Regions from separate parts of the Dyella sp. 01N36 genome, predicted to be linked through region 2. Evidence: riboswitches for the same ligand, from Rfam matches in the RefSeq annotation. Region 2 holds a riboswitch; the other holds the start of a gene.
What was found. Region 2 has a riboswitch for cobalamin ahead of AC1DMG_RS11255 (ribonucleoside-diphosphate reductase subunit alpha). Riboswitches for the same ligand answer to the same signal wherever they lie in the genome.

Region 1: another riboswitch for cobalamin. It lies ahead of btuB (TonB-dependent vitamin B12 receptor); the one in region 2 lies ahead of AC1DMG_RS11255 (ribonucleoside-diphosphate reductase subunit alpha).

Annotation. Positions count from the first base shown of each region.
Region 1 covers NZ_JBFTRY010000070.1:6,022-10,186, forward strand. The annotation lists gene clpB (ATP-dependent chaperone ClpB) at 1-1,124, shown strand, start outside; cobalamin riboswitch at 1,878-2,117, shown strand; gene btuB (TonB-dependent vitamin B12 receptor) at 2,139-4,097, shown strand; gene AC1DMG_RS12485 (hypothetical protein) at 4,162-4,165, shown strand, end outside.
Region 2 covers NZ_JBFTRY010000056.1:770-6,701, forward strand. The annotation lists gene AC1DMG_RS11245 (ribonucleotide-diphosphate reductase subunit beta) at 1-739, opposite strand, end outside; gene AC1DMG_RS11250 (hypothetical protein) at 764-991, opposite strand; gene AC1DMG_RS11255 (ribonucleoside-diphosphate reductase subunit alpha) at 1,004-3,490, opposite strand; cobalamin riboswitch at 3,641-3,855, opposite strand; gene AC1DMG_RS11260 (type 1 glutamine amidotransferase domain-containing protein) at 4,019-4,891, opposite strand; gene AC1DMG_RS11265 (cation:proton antiporter) at 5,019-5,932, shown strand, end outside.

The DNA of each region.
Region 1 (4,165 bases), on a different contig from region 2:
ACGCCGCCCAGCGTCAGCAGGACTACGCCAAGATGAGCGAGATCCAATACGGCAAGCTGCCGGAGCTGGAAAAGCAGCTCGCCGCCGCACAAGCTGCGGAAAAGCAGGACTTCAAGCTGGTGCAGGATCGCGTGACCGAGGAGGAAATCGCCGAGGTCGTGTCGCGCTGGACGGGTATCCCCGTCAACAAGATGCTCGAAGGCGAGCGCGACAAGCTGCTGCATATGGAAGACGCGTTGCATAAGCGCGTGGTCGGCCAGGATGAAGCCGTGCGTGCGGTGTCCGATGCGATTCGCCGTTCCCGTGCTGGCCTTTCCGATCCCAATCGCCCCAATGGCTCGTTCCTCTTCCTCGGCCCCACCGGCGTGGGCAAGACCGAACTGTGCAAGGCGCTGGCCGAGTTCATGTTCGACACGCAGGATGCGATGGTGCGCATCGACATGAGCGAGTTCATGGAGAAGCACTCCGTGAGCCGCCTGATCGGTGCGCCTCCGGGCTATGTGGGCTACGAAGAAGGCGGCTATCTCACCGAGGCAGTGCGTCGTCGTCCGTACAGCGTGATTCTGCTGGACGAGGTGGAGAAGGCGCATCCGGATGTGTTCAACATCCTGCTGCAGGTGCTGGACGATGGTCGCCTCACCGACGGCCAGGGTCGCACAGTGGATTTCCGCAATACCGTCATCGTGATGACCTCCAACCTTGGCTCGCAGATGATCCAGGAGCAGGCGGGCGACAGCGAAGCGGACTATCTGCAGATGAAGGCAGCGGTGCTGGGCGTGGTGCAGGCGCACTTCCGCCCGGAGTTCATCAACCGACTCGATGAGCTGGTGGTGTTCCGCCCGCTGGAGAAGAAGCAGATCCGCAAGATCGCGCTGATCCAGCTGACCTATCTGGAGAAGCGTCTGGCCGAGCGTCAGCTACGGATGGAGATCAGTGACAAGGCGCTGGATTTGCTGGGCAACGTGGGCTTCGATCCGGTGTATGGCGCGCGGCCGTTGAAGCGGGCGATCCAGCAGCAGCTGGAGAATCCGCTGGCGCGGCAGATCCTGGAAGGGAAGTTTGCTGCTGGCGCGACCATCGTGGTGGAGGCGGAGCAGGGGCATTTGGTGTTCCACACGCAGTAACGCGCGGTTTGGATGTTGATGGTTGTGGCGCCCGTCCTGTGCGAACAGGGCGGGCGTTTTGTTTTGCGTGGCCTTTCAAAGGCGCGCCGCTTTGCTCCCTCTCCCCGCCGGGGAGAGGGCTGGGGTGAGGGGCGGGTGCTCGCGGGAACCTTTCTATTCGTCATCCCGGCGCAGGCCGGAAGCGCTCTTCAACAGCTGAAGGCTGGTCATCCAGAACCTCGGTCTTTGGTTCTAGCGATACGGCGACCTGGCTCGCCTGCCGCGGGCTTCCGTGCCGCTGCCGCGGCCCGGGTTACTTTTCTTTGCTTGCCCACGCACGCGCAGGAGCGCGTGCGAACGGCGAAGCCGGCCCGCAGGGCGGAGGGCAGGATGCCCGGAGTGAAGAAAAGTAACCAAAAGAAAGGGCCCCCCGGATGACGCGCCTTCCGGGTCTTCGACCCTCCAGGTGAGCGTGCGGGCTCCGGGTTTTTTCGACAGGACATCCCTGTCCTGTCGAAAAATTGGCCGCATCCCTGCGGCCACCCTGCGGGCTTTCCTCCACCCGCCCGCCGCGTCATACGGGGACCCCCAAGAGCCAAGAGCCGGAGCCAAGAGCCGCAGATCTATTGTGGGAGCGCACCCTGTGCGCGACGAACCTACGGAGCGATACATCCCAGCGTGGCTGTCGCGCACAGGGTGCGCTCCCACAGGAAGGCGTGCACGGACGAAACGGGGGAGACGGCTCACCCCAACGGCCCCAGCCCCCACTCTGCTACCATGCGCCCCACCTGAGGTGACCCCCAGCCAGTCGGTTGGGAGTTGAAACGGGAATCCGGTGCGGCGCTGATGCGCCTATTCCGGAGCTGCCCCCGCAACGGTAGGCAGGCGCGATCCAGATGGGGATCGACGGAGCGACATCGAGCCACTGTGCCAAGCGCATGGGAAGGCGTCGTTCCGGAAGACATTGCGTCTTCGCCCGCGAGCCCGGAGACCGGCCTTGAGGTACGACCAGACAGGCGGTGGGCCGTGTCATGGATGTCGTGCACGCGCACGGCCGCCACGCTCCTCCTGCCTGTCTATTTCCCATGCGTTCCGCGCGGGCAGGCGCGGTTGAGGAGCAGTACTTTGACCATCCGACTTTCCATGATCCGTCGCGCCGCACTGGCGACGGCACTTTCGACCATCGTCTTCCCGGCGTTCGCCGACGACACGACCAACCTCGACGGCGTGGTGGTGACGGCCACGCGTACCGAGCAGACGCAGAACCAGACGTTGTCCGCGGTGACGGTGATCGACCGCGCCGATATCGAACGCCTGCAGCCGTCTTCGCTGGCAGACCTGCTGCGCGGCACGCCTGGCATGCAGATTGCCAACAACGGCGGCCCCGGCAAGGCAACCAGCGCGTTCCTGCGTGGCACCGAAGCCGACCACGTGCTGGTGATGATCGACGGCGTCAAGATCGGCTCGGCGACGCTGGGCACGGCGGCGTTGCAGGACATCCCGGTCGACCAGATCGAGCGCATCGAAATCGTGCGCGGCCCGTTCTCCAGCCTGTACGGCTCCGAAGCGATCGGCGGCGTGATCCAGATTTTCACGCGTCGCCCGGAAGGCGCCTTCGTGCCGTCCTTCAGCCTGGGCGTCGGCAGCTATAGCCATCTGAACGGCTCGGCCGGTTTTGCCGGCAAGAGCGGCGACGGCTGGTACTCGCTGGAGGCCTCGCACGATCAGACGCACGGCATCAATTCCTGCCGCGTGGGTGCAGCTGAAGTGGGCGCAGCCTGCTTTGCCGACCAGCCGGACAAGGATGGCTATCGCAACAATGCGCTGACCCTGCAGGGCGGCTACAAGTTCGACGAACAGTGGGATGCCGATGTGCGCCTGTTCCGCAGCGAAGGCCACAACTACTACGACGGCACGTACACCGACTCCGACAAGAGCGCCACGCAAGTGGTGGGCGGCAGCGTGCACTATCGTCCGGCGTCCAATGTGAAGCTCACGCTCAGCCTCGGCACCAGCGGCGATTTCAGCAAGGACTTCTACCAGGGCGTGTACGTCGATCGTTTCGACACGCATCGCGATCTGGGTTCGTTCCAGGCCGATATCGGTTTCTGGGGCGGCCTGCTGACGACCGGCTTCGACTGGCAGCGCGACCACGTGGACAGCACCGCCGGTTACATGAATGCGTTTACCGGCGAGCCGGTGAACAGCCGCATCGACCGCGGCGGCTTCGTGCAGTGGCAGCAGACCTTCGGCAGCCAGTCGGTGCAGGCCAGCGTGCGTCACGACGACAACAGCCAGTTCGGCAGCAAGAACACCGGCAGCCTGTTGTGGGGCTGGGACTTCACCCAAACCCTGCGCCTCACCGCGAGCTATGGCACCGCGTTCAAGGCGCCGACCTTCAACGATTTGTACTACCCGTTCTACGGCGACCCGAATCTCAAGCCGGAACGTTCGAGGAACTTCGAACTCGGCCTGCGCGGCAGCTACGACTGGGGCTACTGGTCGTTGAACGCGTTCCGCAACAACGTGACCGACCTGATCACCTACGACGCCGCCACCCAGGCGCCGGGCAATGTGGACCAGGCGCGCATCCGTGGTGCGGAAGGCGTGGTGAGCGGGCACGTGCTGGGCTGGCTGGTGACGGGCACGGCCACCTGGCTGGACCCACGCGACGAGTCGACCGCGTACGAAGGCAACCTGCTGCCGCGCCGTGCGCGCCAGACCGGCAATATCGACCTCGATCGCAGCTTCGGCGACTTCAGCGTGGGTGGCACGTGGTTCGTCTCGGGCCGTCGCTACGATGATCTGGCCAACCAGCATCCGCTGGGCGGCTACGCCATCACCAACCTGCGCGTAGCCTATGCCATCTCGCGCGATTTCAAGCTGCAACTGGCATTGAACAACGCCTTCGGCAAGGACTACGAGACCGCCTGGTACTTCAACCAGCCAGGTCGCAACTACATGTTGACCCTGCGTTATCAGCCCGCGCAGTAATCCATGACGCCGGGGCCCGCGAAGGCCCCGGCGTTTTTCCATGCATTCGACCAGGAGTCGTTTCGTGA
Region 2 (5,932 bases):
CCTCTTCGAGCATCGCTTCCACCTGCGCGCGCATCTCCTCGTCGAACAGCTCGGGCTCTTCGGAGCGCACCGTGCGTACCACGTCAAACGCAAACGCCATATGGCCAGACTCGTCGCGGAACACCCAGTTGGTGCCCGAGGCAAGGCCATGCAGCAGGCCGCGCGAACGCAGGAAGTAGACGTAGGCAAACGCTGCATAGAAGAACAGGCCTTCGATGCACGCCGCAAAGCAGATCAGGTTGAGCAGGAACTGGCGTCGATGCTCACGCGTCTCCAGGCGCTGCAGGCCCTGGATGGAGTCGATCCACTTGAAGCAGAACTCGCCTTTCTGGCGGATCGACGGAATGTTCTCGATCGCGTCGAACGCCTTGTTGCGTTCGGTCGGGTCGGGAATATAGGTATCGAGCAAGGTGAGGTAGAACTGCACGTGCAGCGCTTCCTCATACAGCTGACGCGACAGATACATGCGCGCTTCGGGCGCATTGATGTGCTGGTACAGGTTGAGCACCAGGTTGTTCGACACGATCGTGTCGCCGGTGGCGAAGAACGCGACCAGGCGATGGATCAGGTGACGATCCGCATCGGACATCTTGGATTTGAGATCGGTCACGTCCAGCGAGAAATCCACTTCCTCCACCGTCCACGTGTTCTTGATCGCGTTGCGATACATCTCGTAGAACTCGGGGTAGCGCATCGGGCGCAAGGTGAGTTCAAAGCCTGGATCAAGAATGTTCGACATGGTGTTCCTCGGTAAACGTGCTGCTCAATCCAGCTTGCGTGCGTAGCGGTCGCGCACGAAGCGGCTGATATAGGTGGACAGGCCAAGGCCCGCCTCGGCGAGCGCCTGCATGTTCTTCACATGCAGGCGCCCGGGTGTTGCGTCGGTGTATTCGTAGAGTCCGTCCTTTACGAAACGAACCCGGATGTAGCCCTTGCCAGCTTCGTAGCTGGCGACCCCGGATTTGCCGCTGAGGTTCCGGTAGGGCTTCATCGTTGCGCCTTCTTACTGACAAGCCTCGCAGTACTCCGGATTCTCCAGCGAGCAGAACACTGCCGCCGTCGCCTCTTCCTGCTCCTCGACCGGTGCGGGTTTCGCCACCGGCGCGGCCGACACCGTGGTCTTGGTGATCTTGGTCGCCGGACGCGAGCGCAGGTAGTAGGTGGTCTTGATGCCGGACTTCCATGCGTACATGTACATGGAGCTGAGCTGGCCGATGTTCGGATTTTCCATGAACAGGTTCAGCGACTGGCTCTGGTCGATATACGCGCCGCGCGCGGCACCCAGGTCGATCAGGGCCTTCTGCGGCAGCTCCCACACCGTGCGATAAATCAGGCGCAGACGTTCCGGAATGGCGGCAATGCCCTGGATCGAGCCTTCCGCCAGCTTGATGGCGTCGCGGATTTCGCTCGTCCACAGGCCCAGCGTCTTCAGCTCTTCCACCAGATAGCGGTTCACCACCAGGAAGTCGCCCGAAAGCGTCTCGCGCTTGAACAGGTTGCTCACCTGCGGCTCGATGCACTCGTAGCAGCCGGCAATCGAGGCGATGGTCGCGGTCGGCGCAATGGCGATCAGCAACGAATTGCGCAGGCCCTTGGCCTTGATCGACTCGCGCAGTGCATCCCAGCGTGCAACATCGTTCGGCTGCGCGTTGGTCCAGTAGTCGAACTGCAGCTCGCCATTGGCTGCGCGCGTTTCCGCAAAGCCCGGGTGAGCGCCGTGCTCCATCGCCAGTTCGTTCGACTGCGACAGCGCGTTGAAGTAGATCTCTTCCGCGATGCGCGTCGACAGCGCCAGCGCTTCGGCTGAATCGAACGCCAGGCGCAGCTTGAAGAACACGTCCTGCAAGCCCATCACGCCCAGACCCACCGGGCGCCACTTGTTGTTGGCGACCTTGGCGGTGTCGATCGGGTAGAAGTTCAGGTCGATCACGCGATCGAGCTGACGCACAGCCGTACGCACCGTGCCGGCGAGCTTGTCGAAATCGAACTGACCGTCCACCACGTGGCGCGACAGGTTCACCGAGCCCAGGTTGCACACCGCCGTTTCGTCGGCATTGGTGACTTCCAGGATTTCGGTGCACAGGTTCGACAGGTGGATGACGTTTTCCGCCTTCGCCGTCTGGTTGCTGGTGGCGTTGCTGCGATCCTTGAAGGTCATCCAGCCATTGCCGGTCTGCGCCAGCGTGCGCAGCATGCGGGCGTACAGCTCGCGCGCCTTCACCGTCTTCACGGCCAGGCCGGCGGCTTCGGCTTCGCGATAAGCCTTCTCGAAGGTCTCGCCCCAGCTGTCGACGAAGTGCGGCACCACCTTGGGATCGAACAGCGACCAGTCGCCGTCGTTCTCCACGCGGCGCATGAATTCGTCGGGAATCCAGTTGGCCAGGTTGAGGTTGTGCGTACGGCGCGCGTCGTCGCCCGTGTTGTCGCGCAACTCGAGGAATTCCTCGATGTCGCCGTGCCACGGTTCCAGGTACACGCAGGCCGCGCCCTTGCGCTTGCCGCCCTGGTTCACCGCGGCGACGGAGGCGTCCAGCGTCTTCAGCCACGGCACCAGGCCGTTGGAATGGCCGTTGGTGCCCTTGATCAGCGAGCCGCGCGAACGCACGCGCGAGTAGGCCAGGCCAATGCCGCCGGCAAACTTGCTGAGCTTGGCCACGTCGCCGTACTTCTCGTAGATGGATTCAAGCGAATCCAGCGGCGAGTCGAGCAGGAAGCACGAGCTGAGCTGCTCATGCGCCGTACCTGCATTGAACAGCGTCGGCGAGCTGGCGATGTATTCCAGCGAGGAGAGCAGGCGATACAACTCCAGCGTCTCGCCGATCTCGTTGCCGCCGAGCGCGCAGGCGATGCGCATGAAGAAATGCTGCGGCGTTTCGATCACCTTGCGCAGCTGCGGATGGCGCAGCAGGTAGCGGTCGTACACTGTGCGCAGGCCGAAGTATTCGAAGCGGCGCGTGGCGAGCGGATCGATCGCGTCGTTGAGTTTGCGCGCATTGATCTGCACGAAGTCGCGCAGGCGCTCGTTGAGGATGCCCAGCTCCGCGCCGCGCGCTATGGACTGCGAGAAGCTCTGGATTTCCTGGCCGCTCACTTCCTTGTCGATGAAGGCGCCCAGCAGGCGCGCAGCGAGCTGGCCGTATTCGGGTTCTTCGGCGGTGAGCGCAGCGGCCGTGCGGATCGACAGCTGATCCAGCTCCTGCGTGGTGGCGCCGTCATACAGGCCGCCGATGGTCTTGAGCGCCACGCGCATGGGATCGACCCCATGCAGGCCTTCGCTGCTGCGGGTGACGGCGCGGACGATCTTGTTCACGTCCACCACTTCCTGGCGGCCGCTGCGCTTGGTCACGCGCATCTGGCCGGGGTTGTGCGGCGGGGTCAGCGCGAACGGCGCGTCCGTGCGCGGCGCGTCGGCCACGGCGGTGTCGGTGGAAAAAGCAGTGTCGGCACGATCGTCTGCACGTTCGCGCCCGGTGGTATCGATAGGTTGCATCGCGACTTCGCTCCAAGCTTGGTCATCAACCGCCTGCTCCCGCGCGCAGGGCTGAAAAAAGGTGACGTTTCGCGGACGGTCGAGCAGCAGGGCAGCAGCCCCGCGCATCGACGCGCTTCCCCGCGGAAGCCGTCACTACGCACCAGGGCGTTGGGCCCTGATGTGCCGGCAGGTCTTCGGACTCGTGGACATGGGCGGTGAGGCCCGGCCTAGTTGCCCCCGCTTCCCAGCCGCCGAGGGCCAGTGCGATGGGGGCTTTCGTTTCCACTTACCGCTGCGGGGCAGTCCCGGATTTGCACCGGAGTTCCCTATTAAGCCATTCCGACCGTAGGTCTGAGAGTGGCACCGACGAGGCACAACATATCGGGCTACACCGGGTCGGTCAACCCAACAGATTGTGGATTGACCGTGGATAAGCCCGAAAACTCCAAGATGGGGGCGGAGTTAGGAAATGCTAGGAAATTTTCATAGGGGAGGTCGCTGCGGCGACTCTCGGCTAGTGCAAGTGCCGCCTCTCCGAAAAGCGTCTCAAAGGCGCGTTTCGGCCTGCGTCTCAAGGAGGGCTGCGAATTCGCGGGCGAACCGGTGCACGTCGCCCGGCCAGCGGGCCGACACGTAGCTGCCATCGCGTACGACGAAGGCGGGCGTGTCGTCCGTGTCGCTGTCGCGTACCAAGCCGGAGGTCTTGCGCTGATGGTCGGTGGCGTCCTTGGGTACGTCGAGGAAATCGTCGGGGCTGGCCAACGCACGCGTCACTTCCTGCTGGACGGACATATAACCCGTTGGCTGGCCCGCGCCGTCGGGATAGGTGCGGTAGTAGTCCGGATCCCAGAAGCGCGTGATGCGGGTGAGCGACCACGCGGATTTTTCCAGCGCCCAGGTGAGGGCGGTGGTGCGCCGCCCATGCAGCACGGAGCGACCGTCCGCACCGCGGCTGCGCGCCGCCAGTACGACGCCGTGGCAAATCGCAGCCACCGGTTTGTCGGCGGTGAAGAAGGCAGCCGTCACGCGCTGCAGCTGCTCGCTTTCCAGATACTCGCGAACGCCGCGCGCGCAATGTCCACCCGGCAGCAGCAAGCCGTCGAATCGTTCGGCATCGATGGCATCCCAGGCGATCGGGGCGTTGAACGCCACATCCTTCTCAAGCGCCGCGTAATCGCGCCGCGCATCGGCATTGGCGCGCAACAGCAAGCCGAACAAGCGCAGCTTGCGCAAACCGGGCACGAAACCCCAGGGATCCAGCCCTTCGCCACTCAACATGATGGGGTCGGCGCTGGCCACCCGGCCATCGGGCGTGGCGAACGTCGCGCGATGTCCCGCTTCGATGAGTACGCGCCATGGCACTGCAACTTCGCTGGGATCGAAGTCCTGATGCGGAACGGGGATGAGTACGTGGGCCATGCGACGGGCGTCCTTCGATGTGGGCGCATCCTGGCGGATGACGTGATCGACGCATGTTGCGGGTCACCGCACATACAAGGCAAGCTCCGGGCTTGGCCGTTCGGCCCTCTATTTCACCGGGAAATCCATGGGCCATCCGCTGCTGCTCGTCCAACTGCTGGTGATCATCGTGGTGTCGCGGCTTATCGCTGCGCTCGCGAGGCGCATCGGCCAGCCGGCAGTTGTTGGCGAAATGCTGGCAGGTCTCGCGTTGGGCCCGATCGTGTTCGGCGCCATCGCACCGGAGTGGCAGCAGCAGCTGTTTCCCGTCGACAGCCTCGGCAACCTGCAGAGCCTCAGCACGCTGGGCCTGGTGTTGTTCATGACCGTGGTAGGGGCGGAGTTGCGCGTGCCGGCCAGTGCGCAGGGTGGCTTGCTGCGGCCGGCGGCGTGGATCGGCGGGCTGGCCATCGTGATTCCTGTCGCGCTCGCCTTGCTCGCCGCGCCATGGCTGTATGTGGACTATGCGCCGCCAGGCATCAGTCGACTGGGCTTTACCTTGTTCTTTGCCACGGCGTGTGCGATCACCGCATTGCCCGTGATGGCGCGCATCGTGAAGGAGCGCGGCATCACCGAGTCGCTGCCCGGCCGCCTCGGCATCGCGGCAGCAGCGGTGGCCGACGTGCTGGCCTGGATCATGTTGGCCTTCGTGGTGGCGCTGATCAGCGCACATGGCGACTGGGCGCCGTTCTGGCGCACCATGATCGGCCTGGCCGCCTTGCTCGTGCTGACCTGGTTCGTGCTGCGCCCGTTATGCGCAAAGCTGCTGGCGCGTCACGCACCGGACGGCAATGCCGACGGCGCGGTGCTGGCCTTCCTGCTGGCCGGCGCCTTCGGTTGCGCAGCCATCACCGAATGGCTGAACCTGCATGCGGTATTCGGTGCGTTCCTGTTCGGCGCCTGCCTGCCGCGCGACGATCGCCTGCTGGAAAACCTGATCGATCGCGTTGAACGCGTCACCATTGCCGCGTTGTTGCCGGTGTTCTTCGTGCTGGCCGGACT